DNA from 4 places in the Variovorax sp. RCC_210 genome. Region 1 is predicted to be linked to each of the others. Evidence: predicted binding sites of a transcription regulator. Region 1 holds the regulator's gene; each other region holds the start of a gene.

Evidence for each region. The regulator LexA, encoded in region 1, represses DNA repair genes until DNA is damaged. The targets are predictions, from matches to a motif close to ACTGTATNNNNATACAGT.
Region 2: a site for LexA is predicted at 2,494-2,511, ahead of imuA (translesion DNA synthesis-associated protein ImuA). Genes of this name have one in related genera too.
Region 3: a site for LexA is predicted at 2,239-2,256, ahead of imuA (translesion DNA synthesis-associated protein ImuA). Genes of this name have one in related genera too.
Region 4: a site for LexA is predicted at 2,157-2,174, ahead of AB6807_RS34560 (putative DNA modification/repair radical SAM protein). Genes of this name have one in related genera too.

The regions. Positions count from the first base shown of each region.
Region 1 covers NZ_JBFUPJ010000001.1:890,375-894,251, reverse strand. The annotation lists gene kdsB (3-deoxy-manno-octulosonate cytidylyltransferase) at 1-181, shown strand, start outside; gene adk (adenylate kinase) at 318-974, shown strand; gene AB6807_RS04380 (asparaginase) at 1,012-1,980, opposite strand; gene lexA (transcriptional repressor LexA) at 2,054-2,737, shown strand; gene AB6807_RS04370 (hypothetical protein) at 2,876-3,253, shown strand; gene AB6807_RS04365 (D-2-hydroxyacid dehydrogenase family protein) at 3,424-3,877, shown strand, end outside.
Region 2 covers NZ_JBFUPJ010000001.1:494,875-498,751, reverse strand. The annotation lists gene AB6807_RS02475 (error-prone DNA polymerase) at 1-220, opposite strand, end outside; gene AB6807_RS02470 (DNA polymerase Y family protein) at 213-1,664, opposite strand; gene imuA (translesion DNA synthesis-associated protein ImuA) at 1,633-2,478, opposite strand; gene AB6807_RS02460 (CmcJ/NvfI family oxidoreductase) at 2,654-3,505, shown strand; gene AB6807_RS02455 (2-hydroxychromene-2-carboxylate isomerase) at 3,502-3,877, shown strand, end outside.
Region 3 covers NZ_JBFUPJ010000020.1:113,329-117,205, reverse strand. The annotation lists gene AB6807_RS35785 (error-prone DNA polymerase) at 1-40, opposite strand, end outside; gene AB6807_RS35780 (DNA polymerase Y family protein) at 79-1,416, opposite strand; gene imuA (translesion DNA synthesis-associated protein ImuA) at 1,358-2,224, opposite strand; gene AB6807_RS35770 (hypothetical protein) at 2,370-2,564, shown strand; gene AB6807_RS35765 (hypothetical protein) at 2,585-2,803, opposite strand; gene AB6807_RS35760 (hypothetical protein) at 2,898-3,167, opposite strand; gene AB6807_RS35755 (hypothetical protein) at 3,516-3,761, opposite strand.
Region 4 covers NZ_JBFUPJ010000018.1:160,910-164,786, forward strand. The annotation lists gene AB6807_RS34555 (UdgX family uracil-DNA binding protein) at 1-850, opposite strand, end outside; gene AB6807_RS34560 (putative DNA modification/repair radical SAM protein) at 873-2,135, opposite strand; gene AB6807_RS34565 (Rieske (2Fe-2S) protein) at 2,291-2,674, shown strand; gene AB6807_RS34570 (YbhB/YbcL family Raf kinase inhibitor-like protein) at 2,698-3,297, shown strand; gene AB6807_RS34575 (diguanylate cyclase domain-containing protein) at 3,443-3,877, shown strand, end outside.

The sequences.
Region 1 (3,877 bases):
GTTTCCGTTGCTGCCGGCGGCGCCCGTCGAGGGCACCGAGGCGCTGGAACAGCTGCGCGCGCTGTGGCACGGGCACCGGATCGCGGTGCATGTGAGCCATGTCGCGCCCGGCCCGGGCATCGACACGCCGGAAGACCTCGCGCGCGTGCGCGCCGTCTTTGCCGCTCGGCCCAGCGCCTGAGAAAGCCGCCCGGCCTGCGGGAAGTGCGGAGATTTTCTCGAGGGCACGCATGCTATCCTCGAAGCAATTCCGCCTGGCCCAGCCATGAGGCCGACGCTGGGTGCGACACAAAATCTAAGAACCGTCCGAGGACACCATGAGACTAATTTTGCTGGGCGCGCCCGGGGCGGGCAAAGGCACGCAAGCGGCCTTCATTTGCCAGAAATACAGCATTCCGCAAATCTCGACCGGCGACATGCTGCGCGCCGCGGTCAAGGCTGGCACCCCCCTGGGACTGCAGGCCAAGGCTGTCATGGATGCGGGCGCACTGGTCAGCGACGACCTGATCATCAACCTGGTGAAGGAACGCATCGCGCAGGCCGACTGCGCCAGCGGCTTCCTGTTCGACGGCTTCCCGCGCACCATTCCGCAGGCGGACGCCATGAAGGCGGCGGGCGTCAAGCTCGACTACGTGCTCGAGATCGATGTGCCCTTCGGCGACATCATCGAACGCATGAGCGGCCGCCGCTCGCACCCGGCTTCGGGTCGCACCTATCACGTCAAGTTCAACCCGCCCAAGGTGGAAGGCAAGGACGACGTGACCGGTGAAGAACTGATCCAGCGCGAAGACGACAAGGAAGAAACCGTGCGCAAGCGCCTGGACGTGTACAGCCAGCAGACGCGTCCGCTGGTGGACTACTACTCGGCCTGGGCCAACACCGACCCGGCCGCCGCGCCGAAATACCGCGCCATCAAGGGCGTGGGCACGGTCGACGAAATCACGCAGCGTGCGCTGGCCGCACTTAGCAGCTGATCTCGCAGCCGCCCTCTCGCAGGGCGGCTTTTTTACGTTACCCGAGCAGTTCCAGCATCAGCGCGATGCGCGCCTTCACGGGCGTCAGCGCGCCCGCATCGCGGAACTGGTCGCCTGCCTTCGGCAGGATGCGCCCGTTCACGCAACGCGTCGCACGAACGATGGCAATTCCGTCGGACTGCGCCTTCAGCGCCGCTTCTTCGAGCGCGTGATGCAGCGTGCCGTTGCCGGTGGCGGCCAACACCAGCCCTCGCAGCGGATCGACGCCCTTCGCCTGTACCTGCACCAGCGCCTCGACCACGGCCCCGCTCGCACCGGCGTGGCTCATCACGATTTCCACGCGCGGCCATTGCACGACAGCGGCGTCGAAGATCTTCGACAACTGCGATGCAGCAGCCTCGGGCCACGCGCGAACCAACCGCACCTCGCCCTCTTCCACGTAGCCCAGCGGCCCGGCATCGCCTGACGCGAACGCATCGAGCCGGTAGGTGTGCGTCTTCTGGATGTCCAGGCCGCCGTGGATCGTTCCGGCGCACACAGCCATCACGCCCCGCGCACCCGGCGTGGATGCGACGCTGATCGCATCGCGCACGTTCTGAGGCCCGTCGGGCGCCAGCGCCGTCGCGGGCCGCATCGCGCAGGTGAGGACCACCGGCTTGCTTGCGACGAGCACCGAGTGCAGGAAGAACGCGGTCTCCTCCAGGGTGTCCGTGCCGTGCGTGATGACGATGCCCGCCACGTCAGCCTGCGCCAGCCAATGCGCGCAACGCTGCGCCAGCTTCTGCCAGACGCTGAAGGACATGTCCTTGCTGTCGAGCTGCGCCACCTGCTCCGCCACCAATGCCACGCCCGTAGGCGCATCGATGCCGCCAAGCAGGTCTGCAACACCCACTTGCCCCGCCGTGTAGCCGATGTTGTCGCCGCTGCTGGCGGCCTTGCCGGCGATGGTGCCGCCGGTGCCCAGGACCACCACGCGACGCACTTCAGGCGAAAGGGAATTGACCATCACTTGTCAACTTTAAAAAACTGGTTAAAAATACAGGTACTGGATATCTAGCCAGTGCCGCAAGGAACCACATATGCAGTTCGCAGTGAAGCTTACAGCCCGCCAGCAGCAGATCCTGGACTTGATCCAGAGCGCCATCGCACGCACCGGTGCGCCACCCACGCGTGCCGAAATTGCCAACGAGCTCGGGTTCAAGTCGGCCAACGCCGCCGAAGAACACCTGCAGGCCCTGGCGCGCAAGGGCGTCATCGAGCTTGTCAGCGGCACCTCGCGCGGCATTCGCCTGAAGGGCGACGCCCTGCGCTCGCTGAACGAAACACGCCATCGCGAAGGCAGCCAGTTCTCGCTTTCGCTGCCCGGCATGGCCCAGCTGGCGCTGCCGCTCATCGGCCGCGTCGCAGCCGGCTCTCCCATCCTCGCGCAAGAGCATGTCGACCAGACCTACTACGTCGAGAACACCTTGTTCCAGCGCCAGCCCGACTACCTGCTGAAGGTGCGCGGCATGTCGATGCGCGACGCCGGCATCATGGACGGCGACCTGCTCGCCGTGCAGGCCACCAAGGAAGCGCGCAACGGCCAGATCGTGGTGGCGCGGCTGGGCGAAGAAGTGACCGTGAAGCGCCTGAAGCGCAACAAGCAGGTCATCGAGCTGCACGCCGAGAACCCCGACTACCCGACCATCATCGTGCAGCCAGGCGAGCCTTTCGAAATCGAAGGCCTCGCTGTCGGGCTCATTCGCAACACCATGCTGATGTAGGCCTTACGGCCTGCTGCCAGCAGCACCTCATCCGGCCGCGACAGGTGGCGGGCGTATGGCGAAGAGTCGCCATCACCCTGTCGCAGCCGATTCAAGAAATCCTGCCTGTGTTCAACCTCATACTTTTTTGGAGTTCACATGGGAATCGCCCTCCTCGCCATCGCTGATTTCTGGATGCCGCTGCAATCGCTGGCCAACAGACTGATCCCGGCACGCCGGCCCCACGCCAGGGACCATCTCGACCACAACGATAGCTCCGCCGGCTTGCGCTACGTGGCGGTGCGCCCTGCCTGCGCCTCCCGCAACGGCGCCGGCATGACCACGCCTGCGGTGGCCACCGCCCCTGCGCGTCCGCTGCGCGTGGTTCGAGTGGTCGACGGCAAAGGGCAGCAACGCAATGACCGTGTCGTGATCTCCGGCCGCATGGCCGACGTGTGCGCCGAACTCGACCGGCTGGCCGCGCTCGAGACCGCGGAAACCCTGGCCACGGCCCACCGCTCGACGCGCCTGCACTGAGCTGGCACCGAGCCAGCACTCGGCCCGACATTGGGGCGGCACTAAGCCCCGAATCTGCGGCGCAAGCACCTGCGAAGGCGCCCGGCAAGCCGCTTGGCAAGCCGTGCGGGCCGGGTATCCAAACGTTCACAGGTGCGTCGTGCCGATGCTGCGAGGCACAATGGCACGCCATGAACATTGTGATCCTCGACGACTACCAGGACGCGGTGCGCAAGTTGCGCTGCGCAGCCAAGCTGGACGCGTACGCGGCCAAGGTCTATACCAACACGGTGAAGGGCATCGGGCAGCTGTCGGTTCGCCTGAAAGACGCCGACGTGATCGTGCTGATTCGCGAGCGCTCCCAGATCTCGCGCCAGCTCATCGAAAAGCTGCCCAAGCTCAAGCTCATTTCTCAGACCGGACGCATCGCCGGTCACATCGATGTCGCGGCCTGTACCGAACGCGGCGTGGCCGTGGCAGAGGGCTCCGGCTCGCCGCAGGCCCCGGCTGAACTCACGTGGGCGCTCATCATGGCCGCCATGCGCCGGCTGCCGCAGTACATCAGCAACCTGAAGCACGGAGCCTGGCAGCAGTCGGGGCTCAAGTCGGCGTCGATGCCGCCCAACTTCGGGCTCGGCTCGGTGC
Region 2 (3,877 bases), 400 kb from region 1:
ATTCGTCGGTGATGGCCAGCGCGTCGTAGCGCAGCTGGTAAGCGCGCTCCACCATCTCTTCGGGCGTGGACGCGCCGCGCTGGAAGCTGAAGTTCGTCAGGCAGTGCAGCTCCGCATAGCCCGGCAGTTCCACCGCCGGCCGCGCCCGCATGGGCACCGGCAGCGCGTGCACCTTGGCCGGCTGGCGCTTGCGCTCCTGCTTGTCGCTGAGTTCAGGCATAGAAGCCCTGCAGGTACCAGCGCACCTCGCCGGCGGAAAAGCGCGCGGAGTGCCGCTCGCGAAAGATCCACACCAGCCCGGCCTCGGGGCTCTCGGCGACGTAGTAGTCGCGCAGGGCGGGCTTGCCGCCTTCTTCAATCCCCTCCTTGCCTTCCTTACCTTCCTTGCTTTCCTTGCAGCCCCACCAGCCGGCCTCCACGCGCTGCGGGCCGACCAGCCTGCTCAGCGGCCCGCGGTAGCAGGGGCGCTCGCCGTCCATCTCCAGCAGCAGCGGCTCGGGCAGCAACCACGGCGGGTAGAGGGCGTCGGGTTGCGAGGCGGCGGCCTGCGCCTGCCTGCGGGCCTTGTCGGGAGCCTTGCCGTTGTGCTTTTCATTCCCTGCCTGCACCCCTGCCTGCACCCCTGTCTGTAGCGCCGGCCGCCATGCCTGCTTGCGCTCGGGCCGGTGATCGGCCAGGGCGCACGGCACCAGCACCTGCCGGGCGCCGAGCCGCACGCTGAGGCGCTCGACCATCTCGTGCAGCTTGTCGCCCTTGCGGTTGTCTTCCGGCAGAAAGCTGGTGCTGGCGCCGGCCCACGGGTCGGTCTCTAGCGTGCGCAGCTTCAGCCAGCTGGCGGGCGCGGCCAGCGTGGCGAGCGCGAGCTTTTCGGACAGCAGGCGGCGCAGGTGCGCCATGTCCTGCGTGGGCTCGGCCGTGCGCACGGTGACCTGCTGGTGCGGCGGCAGGTTCACGCCGTTGAAGCGCTTCAGGTCGAGCGTCCATTGCAGCTCGAGCGCGCGCGCGCCGCGCTGCCGCGCGCGCAGCCAGATCTGCAGGGCCGACAGCAGCCGGTTGGCCGACCACATGAGCTCGGGCCCGGTCTCGGCCAGCGCGGGCAGCTCCAGCTTCTGCTCGAACACGTCGGGCAGCGTGAGCCAGGCATGGCTTTCGGGGCGCAGGCCCCAGGCGGCGTCGAGCGCCACGCGCAGCTCGGTGCCGAAGCGCCGCGTGAGCCCGCCGCGCGGCAGCGCCGCCACGTCGCCCCAGGTGCGGCAACCCAGGCGCGCGAGCAGGTCGAGGTGGGTGCGCGCGACGCTCAAGGTGTCCAGCGGCAGGCCGGCCGGAAGGTCCTTGGGGCGCGCCGCGCCGCGCACGAACAGGCGCAGCCGCGCCAGCGCGACAAGGCTGGTGGCGCCCTGCGCGCCCAGCATGCGCATGCCGGGAACATCCGGCACGGGGTTGGCCGCGAGCAGCTGCCGCATCAGCTGCAACCGCCCGCCCCACAGGCGCTCGCAGGCCGAGACCTCGAGCATCAGCGCCTCGTCCTGCCAGGCGACGTGGGGCGTGTACTGCAGCGCCCACCAGCCCAGCGCCTCGGGCGGGGGCAAGGCGGGGGCATCCGCGCCATCCGCAGAATGATCGAGGGCGGCGTCAGGCAACCACCGCAAGGCGATCCAGTGCATCCTGGCCTCCCTTCCATGCGTCGATGCGCACCACGGTGGCCGAGGCTGGGGTGGCATGTCCCTTCATCGAGTTCGCCGAGTTCGCCGTGCCCACCACGCCCACCGTGCCCTGCTGCTGCGAACGCAGCTTGCGCCGCAGCCGGGCGGCCGCCAGCAACGCGGCCATGCGCTCGTTGCGCGCCGGCAGCATCACCGGGGCGGACAGCGGCGGCCCGCGGCGCTTGAGGATGTGCAGCTCGATCTGCGACGCATCCACCGCGCAGCGCTCGGCGCGAATGCGCAGCCGCGCGGGCGAGGCCGACAGCGCCACCGATTCGGGCCGGCACACGAACAGCATCACCTCGTGCTGCGCGGCCGCCAGCTGCAGCCGCCGCAGCTCCCCCACCCGCGCCTGCGGCAGCCAGGCGACGACGGCGGCCACGTCGGCGCAGCGCAGCGCCTGCTCGCAGGCCCACAGGCGCGCGGCCGGCGCATCGCTCTTGACCCACATCAGCGATTCCACCGGCAGCCCCTGCGCCGCCAGCGACGCGCCGCAGGGCTCGTAGGGCGCGCCGATGAGCACCACCGGCCCGCCGCGCGCCTGCACCGCCTGCGCCAGCGCGGGCAGCAGCAGCCGCCAGACATGGGCCTCGGGCGCGGCCTGCAGCAGCTCCGTCATGGCGCCCACCGGCCAGCCGCCGCCCGGCAGCTCGGCGTCGAGCGCGGCGTGGCCGGTGGCCACCACCTGCGCGTCTGCCAGGCCGAGCTCGTCGGCGTGCCAGACGCCGCGGCCCGCGGCGGTGGCAGAGAAGGAGTCGAGGAAAGGAAGGCCCATGGTGAAAGACTGTTAACTGTATTTTTATACAGTATTTCCCGGGCCGTCGAGAAGAAAGCTGTTTTTCTTCGTCAGCCCCGTCTTCGCATTCCTTTGGCTCATGCGAGCACGCCCAGAAGTCGGTTGAGCGCAGGCATCGCCTTCGCTCCAATGGCTTCACCCAAGGAGCCACCCCATGACCCACGCCACCACCCCACCCACCACCACCGTGCTTGCAGGCCTGAACTACCTCGAGCCTTCCGCCCTGCGCCCGTTCAGCTACACCTTCGAGCCCCCGCCCGGCACCCCCTGGGAAAGCGGCAGCTACGCCCTGCACCAAGTGCCCATCGCCGATGCGCGCACCGCCGCCACGCCCAGCGACATCGAGCGCGAAGGCTTCGTGCTGCGCGACGCACCCACGGCCGTGCACGACTTTCTGGACGACGCCGAGGTCGCGGCCGTGTACCACCGCGAAGTGGCCGAACTGGCCCTGGCCGTGACCGGCGGCACGCGCGCCCACGTCTTCGACCACCTGGTGCGCCGGCGCGAGGCCGACCGCGCCGCGCTGAGCTTCGGCCGCCGCGCGGGCGACGGCCGGGCCGCCGCCAACGGCCGCATCCACAACGACTACACCGAAGCCTCGGGCCGCCGCCGGCTGGCGCTGGTGCTGGGCAACGAGCAGGAGGCCGAGGCCGTGCGGCGCTACTGCATCGTGAACGTGTGGCGCTCCATCAAGGGGCCGGTGCTCGACACGCCGCTGGCCGTGTGCGATGCGCGCTCGGTGATGGCCAGGGACCTTGTAGTCGCCGAGGTGCGCTACCCGCGGCGCACCGGCGAGATCTACCTGGCCATGCATTCGCCGTCGCACCGCTGGTCGTACTTCTCGGCGATGGACCGGCACGAGGCGCTGGTGTTCAAGCAGTACGACTCGCAGCTGAGCGGCGTCTCGCGCTACACGCCGCATGCCGCCTTCGACCACTCCGACGCGCCCGCCGACGCGCCGCTGCGCGAGAGCATCGAGGCCCGCTGCCTGGTGGTGTTCGAATGACCGCGCCCCGCGTCACCACGAGGCCCACGCTCGACCTGTGGTTCGACTTCGGCAGCAACTACAGCTACCTGAGCGTGATGCGCGTCGAAGACGAAGCCGCCGCGCACGGCATCGGCATCCGCTGGCAGCCCTTTCTGCTGGGGCCGATCTTCCGGTCTTTCGGGTGGGCCTCGTCACCCTTCGTGCTGCAGAAGGAAAAAGGCGACTACACGTGGAAGGACATGGCCAGGCAGTGCCGCAAATACGGCCTGCCGTGGCAGCAGCCGACAAGCTTTCCGCGCGCCGCCGTGCTGCCGCTGCGCATTGCGCTGGTGGGCGCCAGCCAGCCGTGGATGGGCGAGTTCTGCCGCCGCACCATGCGCATGAACTTCG
Region 3 (3,877 bases), on a different contig from region 1:
TGCTCACGCATCGCAACTCGGCGTACTCAGGGAGGTCCATCACGCACGGTCCATCAGCGCGGTTCGATCAGACCGTGCTCAGGCGAAGGTGCCATGCAGGAACCACGCGGTCTCTTCCTGGGCCAGGCGCATCTGGAAGATCCACAGCACGCCGGCGTGCTCGCTCAAGGCCACCCAGTAGTCGCGTGCCGTCTGCCGTGTGGTCTCCCGCTGGCTGTCGTCACCCTCGGTCGTGCGATCCCACCAGCCGCCTTCCACCCGGTGCGGGCCCGCGAGCAGCTGAAGCACACCCTGGTACAGCGGCCGGTTGTGCTCGGTTGCCAAGCGCAGCGGCTTGGGCAGGATGAAGGTGGGCTGCGGGACGTCGACCGCACGGGATTTCAGTCGCGGGGCTGGCTCGGGCGCCGGGCGCCAGCGGCACATCCACTCGAGGCGGTGGTCCTCAAGGATCACGGGGCGCAGCACGCGGTCCGGGCCCAGGCGCGCGGCGATGCGCTCGAGCACCAGCGCCAAGCTTTCGCCGGACTGCCGTGCCTCGGGCAGCATCGAAAAACTCTTCTCCTCCAGCGCCTGCACTTCGGTGGCGAGCAGCTCCAGGTCGCCCACGGGCGCCAGCAGCTCGACCTTGCCGAGGTGCTCGGCCAGCAGTCGGATCAGGTGCTCCGTGTCGCGCGTGGCCTGTGCGGTGCGCACTGTGAGTTCGCCGCCGTCGCCCGAGGTCTTGGCGCGCATCGCGTCGTGGCACCAGCGCAGCGTGAAGGCCGTCACCCCGGAACGCCGCGCCATGAGCCAGCCGGCCATCTGCAGCATCAGGCGCCGCGCCCCGAAGAGCATGGCGGGGGCGTGCTCGACGCGCGCCATGAGCTCGAGCTTGGCGTGGAAGATTTCCGGCAGCTGGGCCCACGGGTAGGTCTCTGGCCGCAGTCCGTAGGCTTCGTCGAGGGTGGCGAGCAGCTGCGCGTCGAAGCGGCGGCTCAGGCCGCCTCGTGGCAGTGCGCGGACCTGTCCGAGGGTCCGGCATCCCAGTCGGGCCAGTGTCGCCTGGTGCGCGGCGACCTGCGTAAGGGTCTCGAGTGACAAGCCATCGAGGAGCTGGGCCAGCGGCTTGGCGAAGCCGTTGGACAGGCCCGATCTGGCGACGGCCAGCGCGGCCAGGCTCGTTGGCGCCCAGCTCAGCTGCCGCACGCCGAGGCTGGTGCAGTCCTCGCGCACACGCTCCACCAGGCGGCGCTTGCCGCCGAAAAGACGCACGCTCTGCTCGAGCTCCATCACGACCGCCGGACACTGCAGCAGCGCCTCGAGGACAGCGACGCGGGGCGTGAACTGCAAACACCACGTCGCCAGACCGTCGAGCGCCTCAGTGCGCGGCTGCGGGTCGTCCGGAAGGCCGTCGGGAAGAAGGGCTGCCCACAGCATGGGTGAACTCTCGGGAAAGGTCTTGCGAACGATCTTGGGATTTGCGCGCGGCGATCAGGCCGCTCGGGTGACGAAGGCGCGGAGTCAGGATCGCTTCCAGCCCGCCAGGCACCGAGGGCAAGGTCAGTTCGCCCTCGTGGGGCGGTCCTTTGCGCTTGAGCAGGTGGATGTGCAGCTCCCAGTCGACCCCCAGGCGCGCCTGCAGGCGCAGCGGCGCGGCGGAGGCCTCGTGCTCGGCGGCCGCGGGCCGGCACAGGATGACGGGCCCGTCGCAACTCTGTGCGCACACCTGCAGCCGCCGGATCTGCTCCTGGCGCGCCTGCGGCAGCCAGGCCACCAGCATGCCGGCCGCGTTCGCCTTGATGAGCTGCTCGGTTGCCCAGAGGCGCTCTACCGGCTTGTCCGCCTGGATCCAGACCAGGTGCCGCTCGTCGAGGCCCAGGTGCTTCAGGCCTGGCAGGTGCGGTGGCTTCGGCGGCCCGACGATCACGATCTGCTTGCCCTTGTCGACCAGCGTGCGCATCGCGGGCGCGAGCAGCCGCCACTCGAGCACTGAAGGCTGCACCTGCAGCACCTCGGTCAATGACTGGCAAGGCCAGCCGTTGCCGGGCAATTCGGCGTCGAGGGCTTCGAAGCCTGTACCGATGGTCGTTGTGACCGGCGTACCGAGCGCATCGCCACGCCAGATGGCCGATTCGACGGCGTGCGGCAAAGCCAGGGGCCAGCGCGGGGCGCTGCTCGCTCGGGAGGAAGGCTGGGAGGCCGCCGGCGTACGTTCGCCATCAGCCCATGACAGGGAGATGGCCATTTGCGGCTCCGATTACTGTATGGATGTACAGTATCGAGGACGCTTCGGCACCGAGCAAGAAGGTTTACAAATTTTGTAGGTCATCGGGGCCGCTGGCGCTGCAACGCCAGCAACAGGAGTCAGCCGACCTGCTTTCAACTTCGCCATGGAAGACGACATTCCCACCGACATTTGGATCTATTACTGCGCGAGACAACTGAAGATGCACTGGCGCACCGTTGATCCCGAGCAGCTCGAGGAGTTGGCCTCGGACCTCTCGAGGGAGCCATATCTTCGTCAGCTATCACCGCGAGCAGCTGCGGCGAAGTGGCTCGAACCCCTTTTGGTTTCGCGCGACTAGTCTGGTCATCCGGTATCGCTTCAAGCTTTCGCGCGCTCTCGCACAACGTCTACCGGGCCAATGCCGTTGTAGACCACCTCATTCGTCTTCAGCGATGTGACGGTCCAGCGGTCGCCCGGCGTCACCTTGTAGTCGCCCAGGGTCAGCGGAAGCTCGCGCTCTTCATGCACGTCCCGGCCAAGCCAAGAAGGAATTCGGAGGATCGTGACCTGGTCATTGAAAAAGTCGGGTTGGCTCATTGGGGCAATTGTCGTCGTCGGCTCACGATGATGGACCGGCGGTTGCCCATGAAGGGATGGTCGCTGGCTAGCGACATGCGCACACGCGCGCCTTTTAAGCTGGAACTGACCGGCCGGTGGTCGCCGCACCCTCGTGGAGCCTGAACTGGAAGGTCTGCTGCAAGGGGTTGCTGAGCCATGCCCGTCCAGCGCCTTCTGCAGCAGCGTGTGCCTTCTGCCATCGGAGTGAACGGTCGGAGTCGGCATACGAATAGCCGTCTCGAGTTGGGCGCTCCTCCTGCTGCCAGGCGGTGTAGCACTCGATCAGCTCGGCAGCATCGGGAAATGCTTCCTCAAGATGCCCGATGTAAACGCTGGTGGCCACCATCGTGTCCTGAAGAGTCGGGCGTGCCCCCTCGATGGTTGCGGAGAAGAGGCGTCCGCTGCCAGTCTGGATATTCGCATCACGCTGTGCTTGCGCTCCCGGTCGTGCACAGCGACTAGGGGCGGTGTGCGATAGAAGGTGAGATGCCGCTCGAAATGAGAATCGAGGTACGAACACGGTGCTCAATAAAGCGGCGTGAACCGCAGAAAAGCGGCATCTCGGCGCTGACCCTAGTTGTTTCAGCTTGTTGCCAATGTAAGAAAAAAGGCCGCAAAACCCTAATTGTTGAAAACGGAACCGCAGTAACGCACGCCAAGAGCCGTCCACCTGAACACGCACACCGGCCCCTCACACGGGCGCCGCGTCTTCGTCACCGCCAAGCTTGCGCGGTCCAATGCGTTCGTCGAAAGCGTACTCAATGAGCGCTCTTGTCCCTGCTTGCAGCGCGTCAAGCCAGGTGTCGTAGCCCTGCGCTGCTGACTCAATCTCAAGCCATAACGGGGCCTCGCCGCCTTCCTCCATGAGCACCCAGAAGAAAAGCCCTTGTTCGGGCTCATCGACGAGCACCGAGATACGGCGAATGCGCGAATTCATCTCTTCTCCCGGAAGACGTGCATCGCCTCCGTTGAGTTGCACACGGCCCTGCCGGTGGGCAATAAGCTGAGTTCCAGACAAGTCATCTTTGGATCGTCCTTCACGGGGTTCACTCG
Region 4 (3,877 bases), on a different contig from region 1:
GCAGCGGCATGGGCGCGCGGATGCGCCGCGTGGGCGTGGCCGGCGCGTCGATCATCGACTGGCTGCGCGCCCCGGCCGCCTCGGCCAGCGGCTGGATCAGCGCGGCCTCGGGCAGGTTGTGCCAGTAGCGCTGCGGCATCTCGCGCCGCATCATCGCGAGCTTCAGGCGCGCGGGGTTGAAGATGTGCTCGTAGTACGTGAGCCACAGCTGCTCTCCCGCGTCCGGCGGCGGCTTCTCGCGGCGGTTTGCGCCCTCGCGGAACGACAGCGCCTGGCCGTCCCATTCCACGCAGCGCTCGGGTGTGAGGATGGCCCAGCGCATCTGCGCGAAGCGGCGCGCGAAGAAGGGCGCGTTGGCCTCGACGATGCGGTGGTCGGGCTCGAACCAGGCCACGTGGCGCTCGCCCACCTCGGCGTCGGCCACGCGGGTGAAGCGCACGAAGGCGCGCATCTTGTGAATGTCGCGGTGCACGGCCTTGGCCATCAGCTGCGCCTGCATCATGTCGGCGTCCAGCGGGTCGTGCCGCAGCGCCGGCTCGTGCGCCAGGCGCCAGAGCAGCCGGTACAGCAGCGCGAGGCGTTGCGGGGCGCGGTGCAGGATCACGTCGGCGCACAGCGCGACGAAAGACGCGGGCACCGGATGCCGCGCGGCGCTCGGCATGGAAGGCGGGGGCGCCAGCTCGAACGCATCGGCCTCGCCCGGCGCACCGCCGAACAGGTCGCCCGATGCCTCGCTCGCAGGCCCCTCGCTCCACTCGACATGGTCCGGCGGCACGCCGCTCGCCAGCAACTGGCGCGCATGGCGGCGGAAGGCATCGAGATCGACCGGGTTGTCGAGCCGCACATGCATGGCCGTTCCTTCGCGTGCTTCGTCAGAACAGCGCCGCTTGCGCCGGCTGGGCCGGTTGTGCCGTGGGCGCGGACAACGCCATCGCCCCCGCCGCCGGCCGGTGCCCGTCGGCCACCACGAAGGGCAGCACCTTGCGCGAGGGCACGTGCAGGCGGCGCAGGTCGTCGGCGCGCACGCGCCGCACGCGCCGCGCCTGCAGCAGCCGCTCGACCGCCTTCACGCCCAGCCCCGGCACGCGCAGCAGCATCTCGCGCGGCGCATGGTTCAGGTCGACCGGAAAGCGCTCGGCATGGGCCAGCGCCCAGGCCAGCTTGGGGTCGACGTCGAGCCGCAGCAGGCCGTCGGGCGCGGCCACGATCTCCTGGTGCTCGAAGCCGTAGAAACGCATCAGCCAGTCGGCCTGGTACAGCCGGTGCTCGCGCATCAGCGGCGGCGCCACCAGCGGCAGCGCGCGCGCCGCGTCGGGAATGGGGCTGAAGGCCGAGTAGTACACGCGCTTGAGCTTGTAGGCGCCGTACAGCGTGGCGCTGGAGGCGAGGATGTGCCGGTCGTCGGTGGCGTCGGCGCCCACGATCATCTGCGTGCTCTGCCCCGCCGGCGCGAAGGGCGGCGGCTTGGCGGCGGTGGGCGCGGCGCCCGGCAGCGCGCGAATGGGCACCACGCGGCGCGCCTCTTCGCGCGTGTCGTCGATGCGCAGGCGCAGCCGCGCCATGGAGCGGCGGATGGCGCTTTCGTTCTTCTCGGGCGCCAGGGCCTGCAGGCCTTCGGTGGTGGGCATCTCGACGTTGATGCTGAGCCGGTCGGCATAGCGGCCGGCGCGCGCCAGCAGCTCGTCGCTGGCGTCGGGAATGGTCTTCAGGTGGATGTAGCCGCGAAAGTCGTGCTCCTCGCGCAACTGGCGGGCCACCTCGACCACCTGCTCCATGGTGTGGTCGGGCGACTTGATGATGCCGCTGGACAGGAACAGCCCCTCGATGCAGTTGCGCCGGTAGAAGTCGAGCGTGAGCTGCACCACCTCTTCCACCCGGAAGCGCGCGCGCGGCACGTTGCTCGATGCGCGGTTCACACAGTACAGGCAGTCGTACTGGCAGTGGTTGGTCAGCAGCACCTTCAGCAGCGAGATGCAGCGGCCGTCGGGCGCGTAGCTGTGGCAGATGCCCGCGCCCTCGGTGGAACCGATGCCGCGCCCGCCCACCGAGTCGCGCGGCTGCGAGCCGCTCGACGCGCAGGAGGCGTCGTACTTGGCGGCGTCGGCCAGGATGGCGAGTTTGCGCTGGAGGTCCACGGGAGCCTTGGAAGAGAAAATACTGTATGAATATACAGTTTTAAACTGCCACCGTCTCGCGAAAAAGGCTTCAGGCAAGCGCTATCTGGCAGCGATTTGTAAGCGCGCCACCGCGCGTTGCGCCCCCCGGCAACCTTGGCTACCCTCGCTGGCAGATGACCGACGACTTCACAGCGCCCGCCCCTACGCCCGATCACGGCGCCCCCGACCCCGCCCGCCAGCAGATTGCCGCCACGCTCTCCAGCGATGGCCTCGCAAGCAAGTTCACCGCGCCCGACGGCGTGCCCGCCTTCGCGGTGCGCTGGCAGGGCGGCGTGTACGCGTACCTCAACCAGTGCCCCCATGCCGGCGGCCCGCTCGACTTCGAGGGCCAGGTGCTCGAAAGCTCGGGGCGCTTCCTGATGTGCGCGCGGCACGGCGCCATCTTCGAGCCCGACACGGGCAAGTGCGTGGGCGGCCCCTGCCGCGGCGCGCGGCTCACGCCGCTGGCGGTGCACGAGAAGACCGACGGCAGCGTGTGGCTCGGCCACGCCGGATAGAGACAACCTTTCCAGGAGATTCCATGCGCAACAAGCTTCACTCACTCGCCCTGCCGGCAACGGCGATCGCCTTCGCGAGCCTCATGACGGGCTGCACCGGCATGTCCGGCGCAGCCAACAGCGGCCCCGGCGGCAAGGCCTACACCGGCATGCGGGTCAGCTCCAGCGCCTTCGCCGACAACGGCGTGATCCCGGCCGAGCACGCCGGTGCCGGCGAATGCGGCGGCAAGAACGTGTCGCCGCCCGTGGCCTGGAGCAACCTGCCGGCCAAGACCAGGTCGGTCGCCGTGTTGATCTTCGACCCGGACGGCGCGGCCGGCCTGGGCGTGTCGCACTGGGTGGCCTACAACATCGCGGCCGAGCGCGGCGAGTTGAAGGCGGGCGAGGGCCAGGCGGGCTCCAACTTCAACTTCACCATGGGCCCGAACGTGGCCGGCGCCCCCGCCTACCGCGGCATGTGCCCGCCGGTGGGCGACCGGCCGCACCACTACGTGATGACGGTGGTCGCCACCGACCTGGCCCCCGGCGCGCTGCCGGCCGGCCTGGGTCGCGACGCGCTGGTGGCCGCGCTCAAGGGCCGTGCGCTGGGTGGGCAGAGCGTGGTGGGCCTGTATAGCCGCTGAGGCACCGGTAATGAGCCCGTGCTGCCCGGGCCCCGCCGCGTGGCGCTCGTGCATCACAAGATGTAAGCACGCGGGTAATAATTAAGGCTCCAGTTCGCCGGCACTCGGCAGCCATGGCTGCAGCCGCTTTTCTGAAAGCTCATCGATGGTCCAGCCCGCAGCCGCGCCCGGCGTCTCTCTTGCTCCCCCTCACAGCGGCGACCTCGACGCCATGTTCGACCTGGCGCCCGTCTCCCTCTGGCTCGAGGACTACAGCGAGCTCAAGCGCAAGCTCGACGGCTGGCGGGCCGAAGGCGTGACCGACCTGGTCGCCTACCTGGCCGAAGACCCCGCCCGCGTCAGCGGCTGCATGGCGCTGCTGAAGGTGCTGCGCGTCAACCAGCACACGCTGAAGCTCTTCGCCGCCGACAGCCAGGAGACCTTGCTCGGCGCGCTCGACCGCGTGTTCCGCGGCGACATGTCGGCCACCGTGGTGCACGAACTCGACCGCCTGTGGCGCGGCGAACTCACCTTCGAGAGCGAAACCGTCAACTATGCGCTCGACGGCCGCCGGCTCGACGTGCGCGTGCGCGCCCGCGTG